4 regions of the Paenibacillus sp. P32E genome follow, and region 3 is predicted to be linked to each of the others. Evidence: riboswitches for the same ligand, from Rfam matches in the RefSeq annotation. Region 3 holds a riboswitch; each other region holds the start of a gene.
What was found. Region 3 has a riboswitch for thiamine pyrophosphate ahead of thiC (phosphomethylpyrimidine synthase ThiC). Riboswitches for the same ligand answer to the same signal wherever they lie in the genome.
Positions count from the first base shown of each region.

Region 1: another riboswitch for thiamine pyrophosphate. It lies ahead of A3848_RS20295 (ABC transporter substrate-binding protein); the one in region 3 lies ahead of thiC (phosphomethylpyrimidine synthase ThiC).
Region 2: another riboswitch for thiamine pyrophosphate. It lies ahead of A3848_RS29945 (ABC transporter ATP-binding protein); the one in region 3 lies ahead of thiC (phosphomethylpyrimidine synthase ThiC).
Region 4: another riboswitch for thiamine pyrophosphate. It lies ahead of A3848_RS05905 (thiamine phosphate synthase); the one in region 3 lies ahead of thiC (phosphomethylpyrimidine synthase ThiC).

Region 1 is NZ_LVYY01000024.1:108,102-113,238, forward strand. Features, by position in the region: gene A3848_RS20290 (thiamine-binding protein) at 1-282, opposite strand, end outside; gene A3848_RS20295 (ABC transporter substrate-binding protein) at 332-1,402, opposite strand; TPP riboswitch at 1,526-1,637, opposite strand; gene A3848_RS20300 (hypothetical protein) at 1,818-2,117, shown strand; gene A3848_RS20305 (hypothetical protein) at 2,147-3,616, opposite strand; gene A3848_RS20310 (MFS transporter) at 3,661-4,833, opposite strand; gene A3848_RS20315 (pyridoxamine 5'-phosphate oxidase family protein) at 4,993-5,137, shown strand, end outside.
Region 2 is NZ_LVYY01000076.1:248,189-253,325, reverse strand. Features, by position in the region: gene A3848_RS29955 (DHA2 family efflux MFS transporter permease subunit) at 1-746, opposite strand, end outside; gene A3848_RS29950 (TetR/AcrR family transcriptional regulator) at 941-1,597, shown strand; TPP riboswitch at 1,669-1,772, shown strand; gene A3848_RS29945 (ABC transporter ATP-binding protein) at 1,884-2,669, shown strand; gene A3848_RS29940 (ABC transporter permease) at 2,656-3,432, shown strand; gene A3848_RS29935 (ABC transporter substrate-binding protein) at 3,429-4,481, shown strand; gene thiM (hydroxyethylthiazole kinase) at 4,584-5,137, shown strand, end outside.
Region 3 is NZ_LVYY01000077.1:23,716-28,852, reverse strand. Features, by position in the region: gene A3848_RS30160 (ROK family glucokinase) at 1-197, opposite strand, end outside; gene A3848_RS30155 (DUF438 domain-containing protein) at 455-1,726, opposite strand; gene A3848_RS30150 (DUF1858 domain-containing protein) at 1,769-1,996, opposite strand; gene thiC (phosphomethylpyrimidine synthase ThiC) at 2,259-3,953, opposite strand; TPP riboswitch at 4,069-4,175, opposite strand; gene trxB (thioredoxin-disulfide reductase) at 4,250-5,137, opposite strand, start outside.
Region 4 is NZ_LVYY01000004.1:203,246-208,382, forward strand. Features, by position in the region: gene A3848_RS05890 (hypothetical protein) at 3-428, shown strand; gene A3848_RS05895 (NUDIX hydrolase) at 511-936, opposite strand; gene A3848_RS05900 (SDR family oxidoreductase) at 1,173-2,042, shown strand; TPP riboswitch at 2,211-2,312, shown strand; gene A3848_RS05905 (thiamine phosphate synthase) at 2,437-3,039, shown strand; gene thiS (sulfur carrier protein ThiS) at 3,105-3,308, shown strand; gene A3848_RS05915 (thiazole synthase) at 3,449-4,213, shown strand; gene thiH (2-iminoacetate synthase ThiH) at 4,244-5,137, shown strand, end outside.

The DNA of each region.
Region 1 (5,137 bases), on a different contig from region 3:
TTTTTCCGTCAGCTTATCCATGCTGATTCCGCTGGGGTTATGGGCGATCTTGATTTGTGAGATGACGCTGGGGCTACCCGCTGCGATCAGTGCTTCATGCATTTGGCGTACCACCTCAAGCAAATCGCTGAGTTCGCCCTCCATCGTGGTTTCGAGCGGATTCACCTGGTGCTTCACGCCGGATTGCTGAATGACCTCAATGGCCTTATCCACATAAGGAATAGAATCCTCGTTATTCGGAGTTTTAGGAATGACTTGAATGCTGAGCAGGGTGTTTGCCATATCAATCAGATCCTTTCAGGTTGGGTATTGTAAAACTTGCAGTGTAAGACTACTTGTTCTCCGGCAGATATTCATTCGTGAACGCTGAAGCGGTATCCAGTGGTTTGTCCAGCAGCTTCAGACCGTACATCCAGTCGGCGTAATTCTTCCAGACCTCGGCTTTCTGCTCTCCCCATCTGGAGGCATCGTCCTTATATTTCGGGCTGAGCCATTTCTGGCTGGCCAGGACGAGCTTGGGATCCAGATCCGGCACAGCCTTCGAGAGGATGGCGGCAGCTTCTTCCGGCTTGTCGATCGCATATTGATAACCTTTGGAGGTAGCTGCAAGGAACGCCTTCACCAGCTCCGGATGCTCAGCGATTTCCTTCTCGCTCGTGGTCAGCACCGGGGTGTAGTAATCCAGCTGAGGCGCGTAATCCTTCAAATACAGCATGTCCAGCGGTTCACCGCGCAGCTCGGCTTCAATACCGGTCCAGGCGTAGAATATCCAGGCAAAATCGATGTCACGTTTCACGGCGGTGAAGAAATCAGCTTCGCCGATATTGACCAGCTTCACCTTTTTAACATCGCCGCCTTCAGGGTCCATGATCGCCTTCATGGCAGCTTCTTCAGCCGGGGAACCCCAGCCGCCGTAGGTTTTGCCTTCGAAATCCTTTGGTGTCTTGATATTGCGGTCCTTCGGGGCGGCAAACCCTGAGGTATTATGCTGGATGATGGCGGCGATCGAGACGAGCGGCACATCCTGCAGACGGGCCAGAGTGAGCGCCTCCTGGGCACTGATGCCAAAAGCGGCTTCGCCTGAGGTGACCATCGTGTCGGCTCCCGCCGCACCCGGCTGTACAATTTCTACATCCAGGCCTTCCTCCTTGTAATATCCCAGCTCTTTGGCTGCATAGAGGCCGGTATGGTTCGTATTCGGCGTCCAGTCCAGCGCGACCTTGATCTTAGTCAGTTCCTTAGGCGCGTCCGTTCCTGTTGCAGTTGCTTCCGGCGCGGCGGTGCTGTCCCCGGCTGGAGCGGCGCTATTCCCGCCGGAATTGGCTGTATTGCTGCCGCACCCGGCCATGACGATGACCAGCATGCAGCTGATGCAGAGCATTAGTGCTTTTTTGACTCCCATTTCTATTCTTCTCTCCTTCCAGCTAACCCAGTCTTCCGAACTCTGATGATGTCCATACCAAAAAAAGCGCCCCGAAGATCGGGACGCCAGCAATTGCGTTAGGTAGCCGCTTAGCCAAAAAGGCTGAATGCGGGTGGTGATTCCTACGCTGGCATTATCCAGATCAGGTATAAGGGTCAGTATCTGTGTGGGATACACTCTCAGCCGGCCAATTCCAGCCCCCCTGGTACTATGAAGTTATGGGTGTTGCTGTGTTCTTACGCTGTATTATAGCGGTCCCCTTCGGGGTTGTCCAGTAGTGGCCCCGGATTCCAGCAATCCGCTCAGGCACTGCCAGGCACGCCGGGTAGACTTACCATATGTTATATAATAAGATTAATACTTTACAATTATGTTTCAAAAAAGGAGTGACCCTATGCTCACTGATCAGCAAAATGCCGGAGAACGGCTGAAGGTGCTAGCGGAACAGTTGGCTAAAGAAGTCACTTTGCGTCAGTATGAACGCCAGCCCGAGTTGCGGCAAAGATTCGGCCCTTCCGGAATGGCAAGAACCAAACAGGATTCACTATATCATTTACGGTATCTGGCGCAAAGTGTGGCGCTGGACAGCCCGCTTTTATTTATTAATTATATTGTCTGGCTGAAGGTGCTGCTGATGCCTAAGCTTGCCTCTGCGTATGCGGAAGCCTGCCGGGAACTCGAGAACCTGCTGTAGATCAGCGGCTTCTCTTTTTTATAGGTTTGTCAGTCATATCCCTGAACTCTTTTTCTTTTTCTGCGGCGGCTGCGGATTCCGTTCCACAGCTGCTTCAGGCTCAGGCCGATACTGACAGCGATCCCCGTAAATGCAACGAACAGCGCCAGATATTCAAATGGGGAATACTCCAGCATCTTGCTCCAGTCAATCTTACCTTTAAGGTCCTCAATCACCTGATTCATGCCATAAATACCGCTCACCACTGTGAACACCGTCAGGATCATCAGCAGCGTGTCCCGCCGTTTGGCCTGGAATTTCTCCTGGTATTGAAACAGGTCATTCAAGGTCATTTTGACCTCATCGAACAGGGCATCATTCCCGTAGACCTTGCGCAGCTGGAAAAAAATCTCCCGGCCCTGGGACTGCGAAATGAGCTCCAGAAAATAAAATTTGGCCGAGAACTTGTTGATCATAAAGATCAGGTTCTCAATTTCATCCACATCATGGTTAATGCGCAGCCGGGAGTGGATGTTGGCCAGCTTCAGCAGAACGATTTTATGAAATATGCTCAGCAGCAGCCCGTAATAATATTCTCCATACATCTGATTAATGAGCTGGGTGGCTACCCCGGATTCAGCCAAGCTCAGGCAGCAGAACGTCTGCTCATTCGTCATGTAATAGGTGTCCGGCCCCCAGCGGCTATAACAGTGCTCCCCGCAATAGTCCCGAATATACCCAGGATCGCTGGCACTGATGTATGGCTTGCCTCCCAGGGTCATACCATCCAGCTGGGAAGCTCGGTACAGCAATTCCACGCTAATCTCATTTTCCTTGTCCTCCTGCCGGTCAAAGCCGTAAAAAGCCTGAACCAGCATTCTCTCATCCACAAAGAACGGCAAAGTTTCAAAATAGGCGCCATTGATTTCCGAAGGGTCGAGAAAAGGCTCCAGTCCGCCCACTACATTCCTGAACACAAAATCCTCCACCTGATCAAAGGAACGGTCATGACAGTGGATGGAGGTTAGTTTGTCCCGAAAAGATACATCCTCCAGTGTCCGGAAACGGTCGGCGAACTCAAGGACGGTGCTGAAGGGGAGATGCTTCTCCCCGATGCTGACTCTGATCGTCAGGAAACCGAGTTCAAAAGGGCAGACGAATACATCCGTCGAGAGCACTTGAAAATGAACCGACTGTCCGGGCATATCCATCCTGCAGGGCAAATGGTTGGCCCGGGAAAAGCGGCGGAAGGAATCCTTGTCCTTCTCGCGGGGGAATAGCACATGGGCGGCAAACGGGAGGTAGCTCCGCTCCATCTTTTCATGGGAAACAGAGTAGCCTTCGCCGTAATAAGCGTCCTCCAGTTCTTTGTTGTCAAGAAAAAACCGGGTGAATCCTTCTTGTGTCAGATGTTCGATCAGCTTCATATCTTCACCGTCCTTGATAGAGAAGGGGAAGATGAACTGCAGCAGGGCGGTATGAAGTGTTGGTTCAGAAGCAATAGGGATAAGTTCAGGCATGAATAGGTCCCACCCTTGCACGAAGGATAATTACACGAATTATATTACCCTATTTTCCAGGCTGCCACGCTAAGCAGGAACAGCACAGCGGCACAAGCGGCCAGCAGTCCAGAGGTCTGGGCGATCTGCAGATGATCCATGGACCAGCCGGTGGCAAGCGGCAGCACCGCGCCGCCGATCCCGCCGGAAGCGATCATAATGCTGGGAGTGGATTCCTCGGCTCCAGGCAGCAGCTTGCTGGAGAAGACGAGCGCAATGGAGAAGATGCCTGACATGCATAGACCGAGCAGCGCTAGTACAGCAAAAGCAGCAACGCGCTGCGAGGCGAGCGGGAAGATCGCCAGCAGCAGTACAGTGGCGAAGCAACTGGCCAGCACATATCTCCGATAGGAGATCCGCTCAGCCAGAACCCCGGCGTACAGCCGTCCCGCAGACATCGCCAGCCAGAAGAAGGTGACCGTTAGGGCCGCCGAAGCGTCACCCATGCCGAGTTTGGTTATGAAGATCGCCGGCATGAAGTTGACGAGGCTCATCTCCGTACCGACGTAGAGAAAGAAGAAAACTATGAACAGGCTGAGCAGTATCCACTGCCTGCCTTTATAGGGAAGCTTTCTTGAACGCAGGCGCTTAGCGCCCCGTTCTCTGCGAGGGGGGCGTTCGTCGAGTACGCTCTGGAGGCGGCCGAATCCGCCCTTGGCCCAGAACAGCAGAGAGATCAGTGCAAAGGCCGCGACGATCAGGAAGGCCAGCCTCCAGGAGCCGGCTGCAATCAGCGGGCTTGCAGCCAGCGGCATCAGGAGCGCGCCTACGCCGAACAGCACCTCCAGCCGGCTCATGGCCACTGCAGTTCCCTCCGTGACAGCTGCTATAATGATGGTGCCGATGACGGCTTCAATCATGCCGAAGCCAAAGCCTGCGGCCACGGCGATGACATACATCCAGCCCCATGGCGGGAGAAAAGCATAGGCGGTTTCCGCACATACCAGCAGACCGGTGGCGATCAGCAGACCACCCCGTTTGCCGAAGCGGCGGTTCAGCAGCGGCGAGATTAGCACGCCGGCCAGGAATCCGGCGAATTGACTGAAGATCAGCTCGCCGCCGGAGCTGTAATTGCGGTCATAATGCTGCAGCAGAACGGGAAGAATCGAGCCCATAACCACGTGGGCCAGTCCGATGACAAAGTAGGAGAGGCAGCCGATCCAGATCAATTTTTTCAAGTAGGAAGCTCCTTCTGTAATGAGTTTATAGCTGGACGCGGGATTCAATACCCTCTGAACGGGTACACTACTATAAGCAATGGTTTTATCATAAATCCAAACTGCGGACGTGGATATATAAACTTATATTCACATGAATAGAAAGGAGCTGTTTCGTCAATGGATAACAGAGAGCTGGAGCAGACGATCATCAAGGTGCTGGATGACAACAAGTTCGGATCCTTCGGCACGATAGAAGCCGGCAACAAGCCTAAGGTGCGTTATATGGCGGTATTTCATGACGGGCTTCACATTTATTTGGCTA
Region 2 (5,137 bases), on a different contig from region 3:
AAAGCGATTAAGGCCACAGCACCGAGGGATAAACCGATCAGTGTTTTGTCCGAAGTCCAGCTGTCCGCTCCCTGGCTCACCCCGTAAGACAGAGAAGCAAAGGCAAGGGGCCCAAGAATGATCCCAAGCTTATCCATCCCCGGCACCTGGCTGCGTTCCGATTGAGGCAGCTTGCGGGAACCAATCAGAAGACAAATGATTCCAATGGGAATATTAATGAGGAAGATCCAGCGCCAGGAATGATACTCCACTAACCAGCCGGACAGCACGGGACCGATAGCCGGAGCGAACAGCACCGGAATACCCATGATCCCCATGACTACGCCTACCTTGCTCTTGGGTGCCAGTTTGTACACATATGCCATCCCGACAGGAAGCACACAACCTCCGCCCAGACCCTGCAGGACACGGAACGCAATCAGCCATTCTGCACGGCTTGGTGTTGCACAGAGAATTGAACCCATAGTGAATACGATAACTGCAGTCAGAAAAACAGTCTTGGCCCCAAAGCGGTCAGACAGCCAGCCGGACAACGGGATCACCGAGGCCTGGGCCAGCATGTACCCGGTCACAATCCATTGCAATGTATTTAGATCCGTATTAAAATCCTTGACCAGCGTTGACAAAGCCACATTCATAGCCGTACTGTCGAGCACCACCATGAATACACCGGCAATGATGGCCAGCAGCGGAACCAGAATGCTTGACAGGCGAAAATCGGCCTCCGGTTTCAGCGATTGCTCCATTCTCTATCTCCTCCTGGATTGAACTGCGCGCAGGTGGACTTATTGACCTCAGCGCAGCTTAATCGATATAATATATCTCTGAACGGACAACTGTCCGTATTTACATTTTTCAGTCTACGGACAATTGTCCGCTATGTCAATGGAGTTCACATATTTCCTGTAAATATATACTGTATTTCTGAAAGGAGCCTGTCATGAACCCGAGAGAACAAGGCAGCAACCCATCCTCAAACCCAATACCACCATCAAATCCATCCTCCTTCCGGAATAATCAGGACCCTTATGTCCAGCGTATTCTTGAGGCCGCCCGAGCGCTTTTTACTGAGAACGGTCTGGAAGGAGTCAGTATGTACGGCATTGCCAAGCAGGCAGGAATCGGCCAGGGCTCGCTCTACCGCAGATTCACGGACAAAGGTGAAATTTGCTCTGCCCTGCTCTCCACCAGCTCAGAGCGTTTTCTTACCCGTTTGGAGCAGGAGCTCCAAACCACTTTAGAAACAGACAGCTCCATTGAGGAACTGCGGAGCAGTATTGAACAAGTGGTGGATTTCATAGACCAGCATGCCGAGCTGCTGCAGATGATCAAGTCTGAGTTCACGGGTAAGAAACAGCTTACCCAGTTTGAACATCCGATTTTCCAGCGGCTGAATGCAGTTATGGCCGAGCGTCTGCGGAGGGTTGCTGATGACGGCAAGCTGATTGCTATTGATCCGCATTTTGCCGCAACTTCTCTGATCGCGGTCCTCAGCCCTGATCTCTATCTCTATCAGCAGAAACTTCACGGGTCGGGCAAAAAGGATATCCTGGAAGGGATTCTAACCCTATTCGTAACTGGACTGCAGCGGTCCTGAGCACACTTTCTTTTGACAACATTCTGGAATATGCTATATTAGTTAGCAGTTACGAATATAATATTGACCTGCTATTTCACTAGGGGAGTCTAATGACTGAGACGAAGCCTTAAGCTTCGGACCCTTGGAACCTGATCTGGATCATACCAGCGGAGGGAAGTGGAACAGAATCGATCAGCAGTGCCGCTTCACGCCTACTGCCTGAACCTTTCAGACCCATTTGCCTCCCCTGGAGACGGATGGGTCTTTATTGTGCTTCCGCAGTCCCGGAAGCAGATGCGTGCCAATGAAAGGAGGCTTAATACATACGAGTATGATCTCTATCACTAACCTGTCCTATGCTTTCAGCACTTCACCGCAGACGCCCGTATTCAGTAGGCTCTCGATGAACGTCCGCCGGGGCGAATTCATTTCTATTGTCGGTACCAGCGGCTGCGGAAAAAGCACCCTGTTCAAAATCATCGCCGGTCTGCTTCGGCATACAGGTGGCGAACTCAAAGTTCACGGAATGATCTCTGACGATCCATCGTCGCGCCTGGGCCAGGTCGCCTATATGCCGCAGCAGGATCTGCTGTTGCCCTGGAGAACCGTGATGGACAACTGCCTGCTGCCTTGGGAGCTGAAGCGAAAAGGCAGCAAGGCAGATGCTGTAAAGAATATTCGTGAGATGCTCGAACGGTTTGGCCTTGAAGGTACAGAGCGGCTCTACCCGCAGGAGCTGTCCGGGGGGATGCGTCAGCGGATCGCTATGCTCCGTACCCTTGCCGCTGGAAATGAGCTGATGCTGCTCGATGAGCCTTTTGGAGCACTGGATGCCATAACCAAGCGTGAACTGCACCGCTGGCTCCTGGAATTGTGGAGCAGCCTTAAGCAAACGGTTCTGTTCATCACCCACGATCTGGAGGAAGCGCTGCTGCTCAGTGACCGGATTTACTTGATGTCTGGAGGCAGCGGCGGTGTACAGGAATTCTCGGTGGATATCCCGCGGCCCAGACACTACCGGATGAACTATGAACCGAAGTTTATTACTTTGCGGGAGAATTTGGAGCGGAGGCTGCATGAGAGTATCTAGTAGCAGAACCTTTCTGCGCGAATATGGCCCCTTTGCCTTGCTGGTACTGGTTGCCCTAGCTGGCTGGGAGTTCGCTGCACGGCTGAAGCTTGTTCCAGCATTCATTCTCCCGGCTCCAACGGCTATATGGACGGCTCTGATGGAGCAGAAAGAGCTGCTCTTCGGAGAGCATTTACCCGCTACACTTCAGGAGGTTTTGCTCGGCTTTGTTCTGTCAGCAGCCTGCGGCATGCTGCTGGGTACGGGAATGCACATGTTCACTCCGGTTGAAAAGGCGCTATACCCCTTGCTGGTGATCAGTCAGACCATTCCGCTGATCGCGCTGTCACCCATTTTTATTATGTGGTTTGGCTATACCCTATGGAGCAAGGTTGCGGTGGTTTTCCTTACTGCCTTTTTCCCGGTGGTAGTAGGGACCTTTGACGGTCTGCGCAAAAGCGGTGCTATGTACAAAGAACTGCTGCTCACACTTGGTGCGACCCGCTGGCAAATTCTGCGAAAGACCCAGATTCCGCCTGCACTGCCCTCTTTGTTCTCTGGTCTCAAGCTCTCTATGGTCTACTGCGTCATTGGCGCGACGATTGGGGAATGGCTGGGCGGTAGCCGGGGGCTCGGCTATTTCAGCCGGCGGATGGCGGGCAATCTGCAAAGTGCGGAAATGTTCGCCGCAGTATTTCTTTTATCTGCACTCGGAATCATTCTGTTTCTATTTATTGTGCTGCTCGAAAAAATTATTTTGCAGAAAAGAGGCATTCATCGATGAAACTGATCCCTTCTGAACCTCCCTTTAGAAAAAGGAAACTCCCTTTGCTCCCCTTATTGCTGCTTCTGTGTCTGGGACTTGCTGCGACAGGCTGTGGGAACAGCAATGATAAGTCTCCAGCCAGCTCTGCATCAGCGGATCAAGGCGGGCAGCCCCACAAGCTGACGATTATGCTCGACTGGTACCCGAACGCAGTCCACTCCTTCCTGTACGCCGCCCAGCAGAACGGCTATTTTGCCGACGAAGGGCTTACTGTGGATATCCAAATGCCCGCTGACAGCAATGATGCCCTGAAGCTCGTAGCCGCAGGTAAAGTTGACCTGGCCCTAAGTTACCAGCCGCAGGTGCTGATGGCACGGGGTGAGCAGATTCCGGTGAAGTCTGTTGCTGCGATCGTCAGACATCCGCTTAATCATCTGATGGTTCCGGCTGACAGCGGGATCAAGAGCCCAAAGGACCTGGCAGGCAAAAATGCCGGATACTCCTCGATCCCTCTCTATGAAGCTATGCTGAAAACCATGGTCAAAAGCGATGGCGGAGATCCTGGAGCAGTAACCCTGACCGATGTGGGTTTTGACCTGATTCCAGCCATTACAACCGGGCGTGTCGATGGCATTATTGGCGGATTTATTAACCATGAACAGTTGATTCTAGAAAAGGAAGGCCATCCGGTCATTTCGCTGAATCCAACCGATTACGGCGTCCCCGATTATTATGAGCTAGTCTTGGTCGCCAGCGACCAGGGCCTGCAGAATTCTGAAGGCTATATCCAGAAGTTTATCCAGGCAGCACGTAAAGGACAGCAATTCGTTGCGGATCACCCGCAGGAGGCACTTAACCTCCTTCTGGCTCATGAGGATGCAACGGCTCCACTCGACAAAGACATCGAGTCCAAAAGCCTGCAGCTGCTGCTGCCCCTAATGGACGCCGGCAGTGAGCCGTTTGGCTATCAGGACCCTGCATCATGGAAAAAGGTACAAACCTGGCTGAGTGATAACGGGCTGCTGAATGGCAAGGTGAAGACCGCGGAGGCTTTTATTAACTTGTAAATGAGAATTCATAAATGCTCATATAACTAAGTCTACGCTTCTGGAGCGAGTTTTGTACGAAGTGAGTTCATAGAAGCAAGGCTGACAAAACTTTTAGGAGGAATACTCATGTCTTTCTTATCCAAAGTGCGGGACAGCAATCCGCTGGTGCATAACATTACCAATATTGTGGTCGCGAACTTCAGTGCGAACGGACTGCTGGCACTCGGGGCTTCGCCTTTTATGGCGGATGCACATGAAGAAGTCGCGGATATTGCCGCTATGTCTGGTGCAGTAGTGCTCAATATCGGTACACTCAATGACTACGCCATTGATTCGATGCTAATTGCCGGACTGGCAGCGAACCGTCATCATGTGCCGGTTGTCCTTGACCCCGTAGGTGCCGGAGCCACTGCTTACCGCACCGAAGTAACCCATAGGCTGGTCAACCAAATGCAGATCACCGCGCTGCGCGGCAACGTCGCTGAAGTGGCCCATGTGGTAGGCGAGAGCTGGAACATCAAAGGTGTGGATGCCGGTACCGGAGACGGTGATGTGGTGGCATTGGCTGTAAAAGCTGCGCTGAAGCTGAACTGTGTGGTGATCATCACCGGTAAAGAGGATGTTATCACGGATGGCAGCACCACCTACGTAGTCAGCAACGGCCACCCTGTACT
Region 3 (5,137 bases):
AGCTGATCCCAAGAGTACGGGGAGTCCTCCACAATCTGACGCACATACTTTTCGATATTATCGATGACGGCATCGACGCCATCCGCAGTTCCCGTAGGCCCCTCAAAAGTGTGCAGCAGGTTCCCCTCGGCATTGCAGATTCCAACCTTAATCGTGGTTCCACCTAAATCCACGCCAACGTAGATACTTTCAGACATGTAACAAGCCACCTTTTTCTATGCTAAAATAGTTAATCCTACGTACCCACTATAATAGAAGGTACCCCTGCGGTCAAGGAAAGGCGGCACACCCGGCCACATAAGGGGCTGGTATTTTTTTAAGACTAAAGATACGGTTTTTAGAGTACCCTGTAAATTCTTATCTTTATAAAAAAAGCCTCTTACCTATGCGGCAAGGGGCGGATGGATCAACTTCACTTAAGGGGATGGCCGGTGAGGCGTTTGACTCTAGACGGCTACTCCGACAAAATCCGTTTCTGTCCCTCCAGTGCGCGGATCGGTGCGATGTTCTGGGTGAATTCGAGGGTACCCATGTAGCGGCCTGCTTCGTCACGTACTGCGAAATAACGGATGTAGATAAATTTATCCTTTATGGCAATCCAGAAATCCTCAGCGTCTTTGCGGCCCGCCTTGAAATCCTCCAGCAGCTTCTCAACGACATGCACGCTTTGCGGCGGGTGGCAGTTCTGCACCGTGCGTCCAATGACGGCCTTAGTGCGGGCGAAGATCCGCTCTTTCCCATGCGAGAAGTAGCGGACTACATCATTTTCATCAATAAATGTCAGGTCGACAGGCAAATGATTCAGCACTGTTTCCAGCTGATGCAGCGACAGCAGGCCTGTCTCGAAGCGGATAAAGCCTTGCGGCGATAATCCTCCTTCTCCCTCTCCTTCTTCCGCTTGCACGGCTGCTCCCTCCGGTTCTGCGGCACGCTCAGGAATCCATTCCTGCTCCGGCGCAGTCAGACAGAAGCCAATTTCGTCGCTTTCGCGGGCGATTTTGACCCATTCATCTTCAGTCAGCTTATCGAGCGCCATCGGCAGCAGAATATTTTCTTCCTTAAAGATCATTTCATTTACTTCCTGGATAATGTTCGTCAGAAGAGCTCCAAGCTCCGCAGCTTCCCCGTTGTACGCACTGAGCGCCGCTTTTGCCTGTTTAATCATACCGCGAATACCATCATCCACTCCCCACATTACCTTGGTTGGTCCATAAATGCCGTATTTCTCAAGGTAAGGGAACAACAGATTTTCTTTGCGGCTATAGTGCTTGTCGAGATCCAGCAGTAGGCTCAGATCCTCCAACAGCTTGAAAATCATCTCTTCGCTGTCGTTCCGCTGGAATTTATCGGCATGCAGCTGCAAGCGGAAGTTCACAAGCCGTTCAATCTCACGGTTCTCCAGCTTAAAGGTGTGGACAGGATGTCCCGGCTGCTCCTCTGGCTTGTTAGAACGGTGAATTTCCTGGATTGAGCCTTTAAAAATGGCCGTATGCACAGAGCATAGGCGCTGTACCTCCGTTACAGGAATCCCCTCCTCTGTCATCAGGGAATGCTCCATCGCGGAAATTTCGGCTACCGTAACATCACCTACCGCTTCTGCAAAACGCGCTTTGACTTCCTCTACACTTTTTCCGGCATGCAGTTCCTTAATAATCTCCTTAAGCATGGCTTGGCGGCGTGTCTGCTCAGGAATATCCATTTCACGGTTGTTAATCAGTTCGCTCATCGTTCTCTCTCCTTCTCTATTCCACTTGTTAATCTCAGTGATCTATTCAATAATCTCGAAGCCATGGCTCTGAAAGGCCAGTCGGACGGTTTCGCGATCCATTTTCTTCATTGTGATTCCTTTAGACAAGGTCATGAACCGACCCGCCGTCTGCAGCATGCCAGGCTTCGTAATATCGCGGAAACCCAGCTCAACCATAATGTCTATGGCCTCCGGATAACGACTGACCAGCTCGAATATGGATTCATCCATGTTAAGGCGTTTGCTCATTGCACTCTCCTCCTGCAGCTTAGCTTCATGTCAATTGATAACCTTTCTCAACAACAGCTTAGCATAGGGTACGGGGCCAAAGAGTGATTGCAGTCACTAAATTAGAAACTTATATACCTGCAACTATTCATTGCAAAGCAGAAATGAATTGGCCCCGTTTTTGTTACCATCATGCCTGTATGCCAACTTATGGATATAAAAAAAGGCTGTTTCCTCCGCCTGTTACAGCAGAAGAAACAGCCTTTTATAAAGTCCGTTCCGGTTATAGCATTTGGCTCAGTCTGGACGAATTGCGGATATCGTGCGAAATGCGCATGCTGCAGAATTTGGGACCGCACATGGAGCAGAAATGCGCTGTTTTGGCACCCTCGGCTGGAAGCGTCTCATCATGGTACTCCAGCGCCCGCTCAGGGTCGAGCGACAGATGGAACTGGTCACGCCAGCGGAACTCGAACCGAGCCTTGGACAATGCATTGTCCCGATCCTGGGCACCCGGGTGGCCTTTGGCCAGATCTGCAGCATGAGCAGCGATTTTGTAGGTGATAACTCCTTCGCGCACGTCATTCTTATTAGGCAGACCCAGATGCTCCTTGGGCGTAACATAGCACAGCATCGCTGTCCCGAACCAGCCGATCATCGCCGCCCCAATCGCCGAAGTAATATGGTCATAACCCGGGGCAATATCCGTGGTTAACGGACCCAGGGTGTAGAAAGGGGCTTCCTGGCAGAGCTCGAGCTGCTTGTCCATATTTTCCTTGATCTTGTGCATCGGCACATGCCCCGGACCTTCGACCATCACCTGAACATCGTGTTTCCAGGCCATGGCTGTCAGCTCCCCAAGTGTCTCCAGCTCAGCGAACTGAGCCTCATCATTGGCATCGGCGATGGAGCCCGGGCGCAGTCCGTCTCCCAAGGAAAAGGCCACATCATAAGTCTTCATAATCTCACAGATTTCTTCAAAATGTGTATATAAAAAGTTCTCTTGCTGATGTGCAAGGCACCAGGCCGCCATGATGGAGCCGCCTCGGGACACAATTCCGGTCATTCTTCCGGCAGTAAGCGGGATATACTGCTTCAGCACCCCGGCATGAATGGTAAAGTAATCCACGCCTTGCTCCGCCTGTTCAATCAGCGTGTCGCGATATAGCTCCCAGGTCAGATCCTCGGCTATTCCTTTTACCTTCTCCAGCGCCTGATAGACCGGCACTGTGCCGATCGGTACTGGTGAGTTGCGGATAATCCATTCGCGGGTGGCATGAATTTTTGTACCAGTGGAAAGATCCATAATCGTATCGGCACCCCAGCGGGTCGCCCATCTCATCTTCTCCACTTCCTCTTCAATGGAAGAAGTCACGGAGGAATTCCCAATGTTCGCGTTGATCTTAACCAGGAAGTTACGGCCGATGATCATCGGCTCACTCTCAGGATGGTTGATATTAGCCGGGATAATGGCCCGTCCGGCAGCGACCTCATCCCTTACAAATTCAGGCCGGGTATTCTCGCGAATCGCGATATACTCCATTTCCGGCGTAATCATCCCCTGCCGCGCATAATGCAGTTGGGTAACATTGCAGCTCTCACGTGCTCTTAAAGGATTCCGCCGCAAGCCGGCGAACCCTTCTGCCGACGTCCGGTCTGCAGCTAATCGGGAGTCTCTGGGCTGAGCGGTTCTCCCGGCGTACTCCACTGAATCCCCGCGCTCCGCAATCCAGCTTAAGCGGTGCGGAGGCAACCCTTTCCGAACATTGGTATCTTCAGCGGCATCAGTGTAAATACCACTGGTATCATAGACACGAAGCGGTGCATTGTCCTCTTCCCCCGCAACACCTTCGGTCCGGCTAAGACGGATTTCACGCATCGGAACCTGAATATCGGGACGCGAGCCTTCTACATACACCTTACGGCTTGCGGGAAATCCCGACAGATCGATTTGTTCCTTTTTTGATGAATCTGACATTTTTATCTCCTCCTCATCGCTCTGTGAGCCATTCAGATAAGATCAGCACGCAGCAAAAAGCCGCTCCACCTGGAGCGGCTTTATTCATGAACAGCCCAATAAGGCTGTGCTCAAAAAAGGTCCGGCTCCACTTTCCTACGCTGGTATGATCCAGATCAGGTTCAAGGGTCCGGGAATTCAATTTCCCCGTCTCAGCCTATTCAGGCTCCCCTAGTGGGTATCTTATCTAATTAAATACAATCTACTTTAGCAGGTATTTATTGTCAATCAAAAAATTTGTTTAACCAGCATTGTGGTTACTTATCCAGCGCTTCGCTCCAGTCATGTACCATAGCGCCTTCCAGATATTTCTCAGCATCCATAGCAGCCATGCAGCCGGTTCCTGCAGCCGAAATCGCCTGCCGGTAACGGGTATCCTGAACATCCCCACAAGCGAACACGCCGGGAATGTTGGTTTCGGTTGTCCCCGGATTCACAACGATGTAGCCGTTGGCATCCGTAGTTATCTGACCGCCCAGGAACGCGGTATTCGGTGTGTGGCCGATAGCGACAAATACGCCATCTGCTTCCACGAGCTCCTCAAGACCCGTATCATTGTTACGGACGGTAAGTCCCTTCACCCCGGTATCCCCGATGGTCACTTCAAGCGGTGTGCGGTTCAGGGCCCAAGCTACTTTGCTGTTCTCCCGCGCCCGGTCCTGCATAATCTTCGAAGCGCGAAGTTCCGGACGGCGGTGGACCAGAGTTACACTGGAAGCGAATCGCGTGAGGAAGCTGGCTTCCTCCATCGCGGAGTCGCCGCCGCCGACCACGACAATCTTTTTACCACGGAAAAAGAAACCGTCGCAGGTTGCACAGGTACTTACCCCGCGTCCGACATTCTCCTGCTCTCCCGGTATGCCCAGGTACCTCGCCGAAGCACCGGTCGATATAATCACCGACTCTGCTTCCAGTACACCCAGACCATCCACGGTTACTTTGAAAGGGCGCTGCGAGAAATCCACAGAATCCACCCAGCCATTCTTAAATTGAGCCCCAAAGCGTTCTGCCTGCTTGCGCATGTTATCCATCAGATCCGGACCTAGAATACCTTCAGGAAAACCAGGAAAGTTCTCTACCTCTGTCGTCGTAGTCAATTGTCCTCCTGGCTGCAGTCCTTCAATAACAAGGGGGCTGAGATTGGC
Region 4 (5,137 bases), on a different contig from region 3:
CAATGGATCGGATTTTCTTTTTCTTACATATGATCGGGACATTGGCGGTCGGCTTTTATCTGGTGCTTCCGTTTATTCTGAGCGGCACCGGTAAGCTGTCTGCAGCAGCCAAAGAAGGGACGCTTAGCGCCATTGGCGGATTGAACCGGTTTGCCCAGTATGGTCTGGTCATTCAGCTGCTGACTGGCGGATACATGATCTCTAAGGGGGATTACACCGTAGCCTGGATGGTTGTCGTGGTTGTACTCCTGCTGGCAATGTTTGCTCTGGGCGGTATTATGGGCAAGCCGCTGCGTCTGGCCACAGCCGGCATGCGTGAGAACCGTGATGTGTCAGACCAAACCGCGAAGCTTCGTACCATGAGCCTGCTGCTGATGGTTGTGCTGATCGTAATGGTATTCTTCATGGTGTATAGACACATTATCTAGGTAAGGATGATTATTCACCAAACCGTCAAGCCTGCCCCTGATTCGAGGGGGCGGGCTTTTACTGCATTCCAGCCTGATTACCTTATAGCAGGTCCTCTGACAAAAACACATTGCTTTTCTCAAATTCCGCTTGTATTCCGGGTGGGAGCAGGGTCTGAAGCTCGTGACGGGTACACCATTTATAGTCTGCATGCTCTTCGGAGAGCACCACTGTATTCTCATCGGTCCGGCACCAGTAGGTAATGATGACGAGTTGCCTGCCCGGATCGGTCAGAAAGGACACGGCATACAATAGCCTTTCCACCGTGACCGTAAGTCCGGTTTCCTCCTTAATCTCCCGCTCGAGTGCAGCCTCCAGGCCTTCTCCGAATTCCATTTTTCCGCCGGGGCATTCCCAGCTGCCTGCTCCTATCGCATCTGCAGCTGCCCGCTGTACGAGCAGGATTCTGCCTTGATGCAGAATGACTCCTTTGACCGCAACGATGATGCTCCGTGTATTTCTGGTCATATAACTTATGCGCCTCCTTATCCTATGGGTTAATCGCTCCGGATCCTATCTCGGATCTATACTTCACTAAATTATATCGGCCCTTTAAGTCAAAAACGACTGTATTTTTGTTTGGACAGCCGGGAAGTGTGGTAAGTAACTTAACGTAAAGCGATTGTATAATTGATGATGCAGAAGCCATCCTAATACGATGTGGTTACTTCAACAAAAGGTACACAGCGAAAGGAGAATGGATCATGCCAGAAAATAAGCAGACTACCAAAACCTTGCCTCCCCAGGTGCAGGACCGTCAGCCCGGTATCGAGAGCGAGATGAATCCGCGCCCTGAATTTGAAACGTCCAGCTACAAAGCGGCAGGCAAACTGCTGGGTAAGGCGGCGCTCATTACGGGAGGCGACAGCGGTATTGGACGGGCGGTTGCCGTTCATTTTGCCAAAGAAGGTGCGGATGTGGTCATTTCCTATCTGAATGAGCATTCTGATGCCGAAGAGACCAAACGCCAAGTAGAGCAGGAGGGACGGAAGTGTATTCTGATCGCCGGTGACATCGGCGTAGAAGCGTTCTGCCAGGATCTGATCAACCGGGCGGTAGAGGGGCTCGGTAAGCTGGACATCCTGATTAACAATGCGGCCGAGCAGCATCCGCAGGACAAGATCGAGGATATTACCTCCGAGCAGCTGGAGCGGACGTTCCGTACGAATATTTTCTCCATGTTCTATTTGACCAAGGCAGCTATGCCGCATCTGAAAAAAGGCTCCACGATCATCAACACGACATCGATCACCGCCTACCGCGGCAGTCCGCAGCTGCTGGACTATTCGTCCACCAAAGGCGCGATTCTCAGCTTCACCCGCTCGCTGTCGATGAATCTGGCGGAAAAGGGCATCCGCGTGAATGCTGTAGCTCCGGGTCCGATCTGGACACCGCTGATTCCATCCACATTTGATGCCAAAAAGGTCAGCGAGTTCGGCGGCACACAGCCCATGCAGCGTCCGGGACAACCGGAAGAGCTGGCACCAGCCTACGTCTATCTGGCCTCGGATGATTCATCCTATGTTAGCGGCCAGGTAATGCATGTCAACGGCGGGGAAATTGTCAACGGCTAGAAGTTGCTGTACGGTCAAGTAGGTTTCTGGAAAATATAACAGTTCAAGAGCAGGCCCATGCGGTCTGCTCTTTTTTATGTACCATATAAGATGAAGCTTTGGGTAAAAGGGATAGCTTTTCCGAGGATTAATATGTTAATATGAACCACGTCAGCAATTGAATACTGCAATTGTCCCTAGGGGTGCCGCAAGGCTGAGACGAACGTGACGTTCGGACCCTTTGAACCTGATCTGGTTAAAACCAGCGTAGGAAAGCGGAGAATGAATGAACTGCAGCGGGGTTGTATTTCTTACACCCGTATTCCTGTACAAATTTATGACTGCCTCCTATCGCGGGGGCGGTTTTTTTGTGTTGCGCGTTTTGCTGCAATAGTGTGGAGCAGGAGGTGAAGAAGTGGCGGAAATTCATTTAATATCGGACGGGAAGCTTGAGCTTGGGCGTTTCGTCAGCCTGGCGGCTGCTGTGCATCCGCTCGTGGACTTTATTCATCTGCGGGAAAAAAACCGGTCTGCCCTGGAGCTGCTCAGCATGGCAGAGCAACTGCTGCGTGCAGGAATCCCCGCATCCAGACTGGTCATCAATGACCGGCTGGATGTTGCGCTGGCCGCCGGTGCAGGCGCTGTCCAGCTAGCCTGGCACAGCCTGCCGCCTGCAGCAGCCCGTGCAGCCGCTCCAGGTCTCCGGCTGGGCAGGTCGGTGCACTCCGCGGCAGAAGCAGCGGAAGCAGGCAGGCAGGGGGCGGACTTCTGCCTGTTCGGCCATATTTTCCCTACCGGCTGCAAGCCCGGACAGCGGGGGCGCGGTTTGGCGCTCCTGGAGGAAGCGGTGCGCAGCACCCGTATTCCACTGATTGCTATCGGCGGGGTGGAGCCTGGAAATGCAGGTCAAGTGATCCGTCACGGTGCTGCCGGGATTGCGGTCATGTCCGGCATTTGCGGAGCGGATGACCCCGTATCTGCTGCCCGTGCTTACCGGTTGGCGGTTCAGGAGGCGTAGGACCTGTGGTGTATTGTGACTCCAGTAAATCGGTGAATGGTACCACGCCAAGGAGGTGAGAGCGCATGAATCTGATCATTAATGGCAAGCCAGGAGTGGTTGCGGAAGAATGCCGGACCGTTGCCGATCTGTTAAGCCGGCCCGAATGGAGCTTTCGGCTTGTGATCGTGGAACGAAATGGTGAGATTGTCAGCAAGGAGCATTACGGGTCGGAGATATTATGTGAAGGCGACAGGCTGGAGCTGGTGCATTTTGTAGGCGGGGGCTGAAGCCATGAGGCTATCATAAAATATTTGAATTTTTTTCACGCTAAAAATTATCCTTCTATTTTTTTACTGAAACGGATACCGTCTTAAAAATGACGGTGAAGCCGTTTCCCTTGTCGAATTTCATCCCAGGAGGCGAGTTCATGTTAGATCCATTGGTGATTGGCGGCATTACGTTATCGAGCCGGCTGTTCATCGGTACCGGCAAATACAGCCGCAATACACTGATTCCCGAGGTGGTTTCAGCTTCAGGCTCACAGGTAATCACGGTAGCTCTGCGCCGTGTAGATCCGGAGAGCCAGGACAATATTATCAGCCATATTCCTTCCCATATGACTCTGCTTCCAAATACTTCGGGTGCGCGCACGGCTGAGGAGGCTGTGCGGATCGCCAGACTGGCCAGAGCCGCAGGCCTTGGCAATTGGGTCAAGATTGAGGTAATCAATGATCAGAAATATCTGCTTCCAGACAACCTGGAGACTATCCGGGCCACAGAAATACTGGCCGCCGAAGGCTTCGTAGTGCTGCCCTATATGAGCCCGGACCTCTCAGCCGCGCTGCGGATGCAAGCAGCGGGGGCCGCCGCCATCATGCCGCTTGGCTCCCCCATCGGCTCGAACCGCGGCTTGCGTACCACAGAGCTGCTGCGCATTCTCATCTCTGAGGTGGATCTACCGGTGATCGTCGACGCCGGCATCGGCCGCCCGTCCGAAGCGGCAGAAGCGATGGAACTTGGCGCATCCGCTGTGCTGCTCAATACGGCAATCGCTACCGCCCGTGATCCGCTGCTGATGGCTGCGGCCTTCCGTGAGGCGGTAGCTGCAGGCCGCAAGGCCTATTTGGCAGGACTCGGTCCAGTGGAAGAGACGGCTGTTGCGTCTTCGCCATTGACCGGATTTCTGAAGTGACTCACTGGCTAACGGAAATGGGGGAGTAACATGAGTTTTTTTGAACCACTGACTCGTCTGGAGCAACTGCCTTACGGGAGTTTGTGGCAGGAGTACCGGGTGGAGGATGTGAAGCGGGCACTTCTCAAGGATCGTCTGGATGAAAAAGACCTGCAGGCCCTGCTGTCTCCGGCTGCGGAATCTTGTCTGGAGGAGATGGCTCAGCGTGCGCAACGGTTGACCCGTTCGCATTTTGGGCATGTGATGCAGCTGTTCACACCGATGTATCTGGCTGATTTCTGTGTGAATCACTGTACGTATTGCAGCTTCAGCTCGATTTATGATTTTCCTAGAAAAAGATTGACTCCGGAGGAGATCAGACAAGAGGCTATAGCGATCTCCTCCACGGGCCTGCGCCAACTTCTGATTCTGACCGGGGAATCGCGCAGGGATAGTCCGGCCGCTTATGTGAAGGAATGCGTAGAAATTCTGCATGAATACTTCTCTTCTGTCAGTATAGAGGTGAACCCGCTGTCTACTGAGGAGTATCGGGCGCTTAGGGAAGCGGGAGTGGACGGGCTGACCCTGTATCAGGAGGTGTACCATCAGGAAACCTACCGCAAGCTGCATGTGAAAGGTCCCAAAAGAGTCTACCGGAACCGTCTGGATGCCCCCGAACGAGGGTGTCAGGCCGGTTTCCGCTCGGTCAACATCGGTGCGCTTCTGGGCATGTATGATTGGCGCCAGGAAGCCTTCATGACCGCGATGCATGCCCGCTATCTGCAGGACAAATATCCGGAATGTGAAATCGGCTTATCCGCCCCGCGTTTTCGTCCGTATCTGGGCGAGTTCAACCCGGAGAGCGATGTTACCGACCGTGCGCTGGTGCAGATTATTTTGGCGTATCGCCTGTTTCTGCCACGCTCCGGCATTACCCTGTCCACC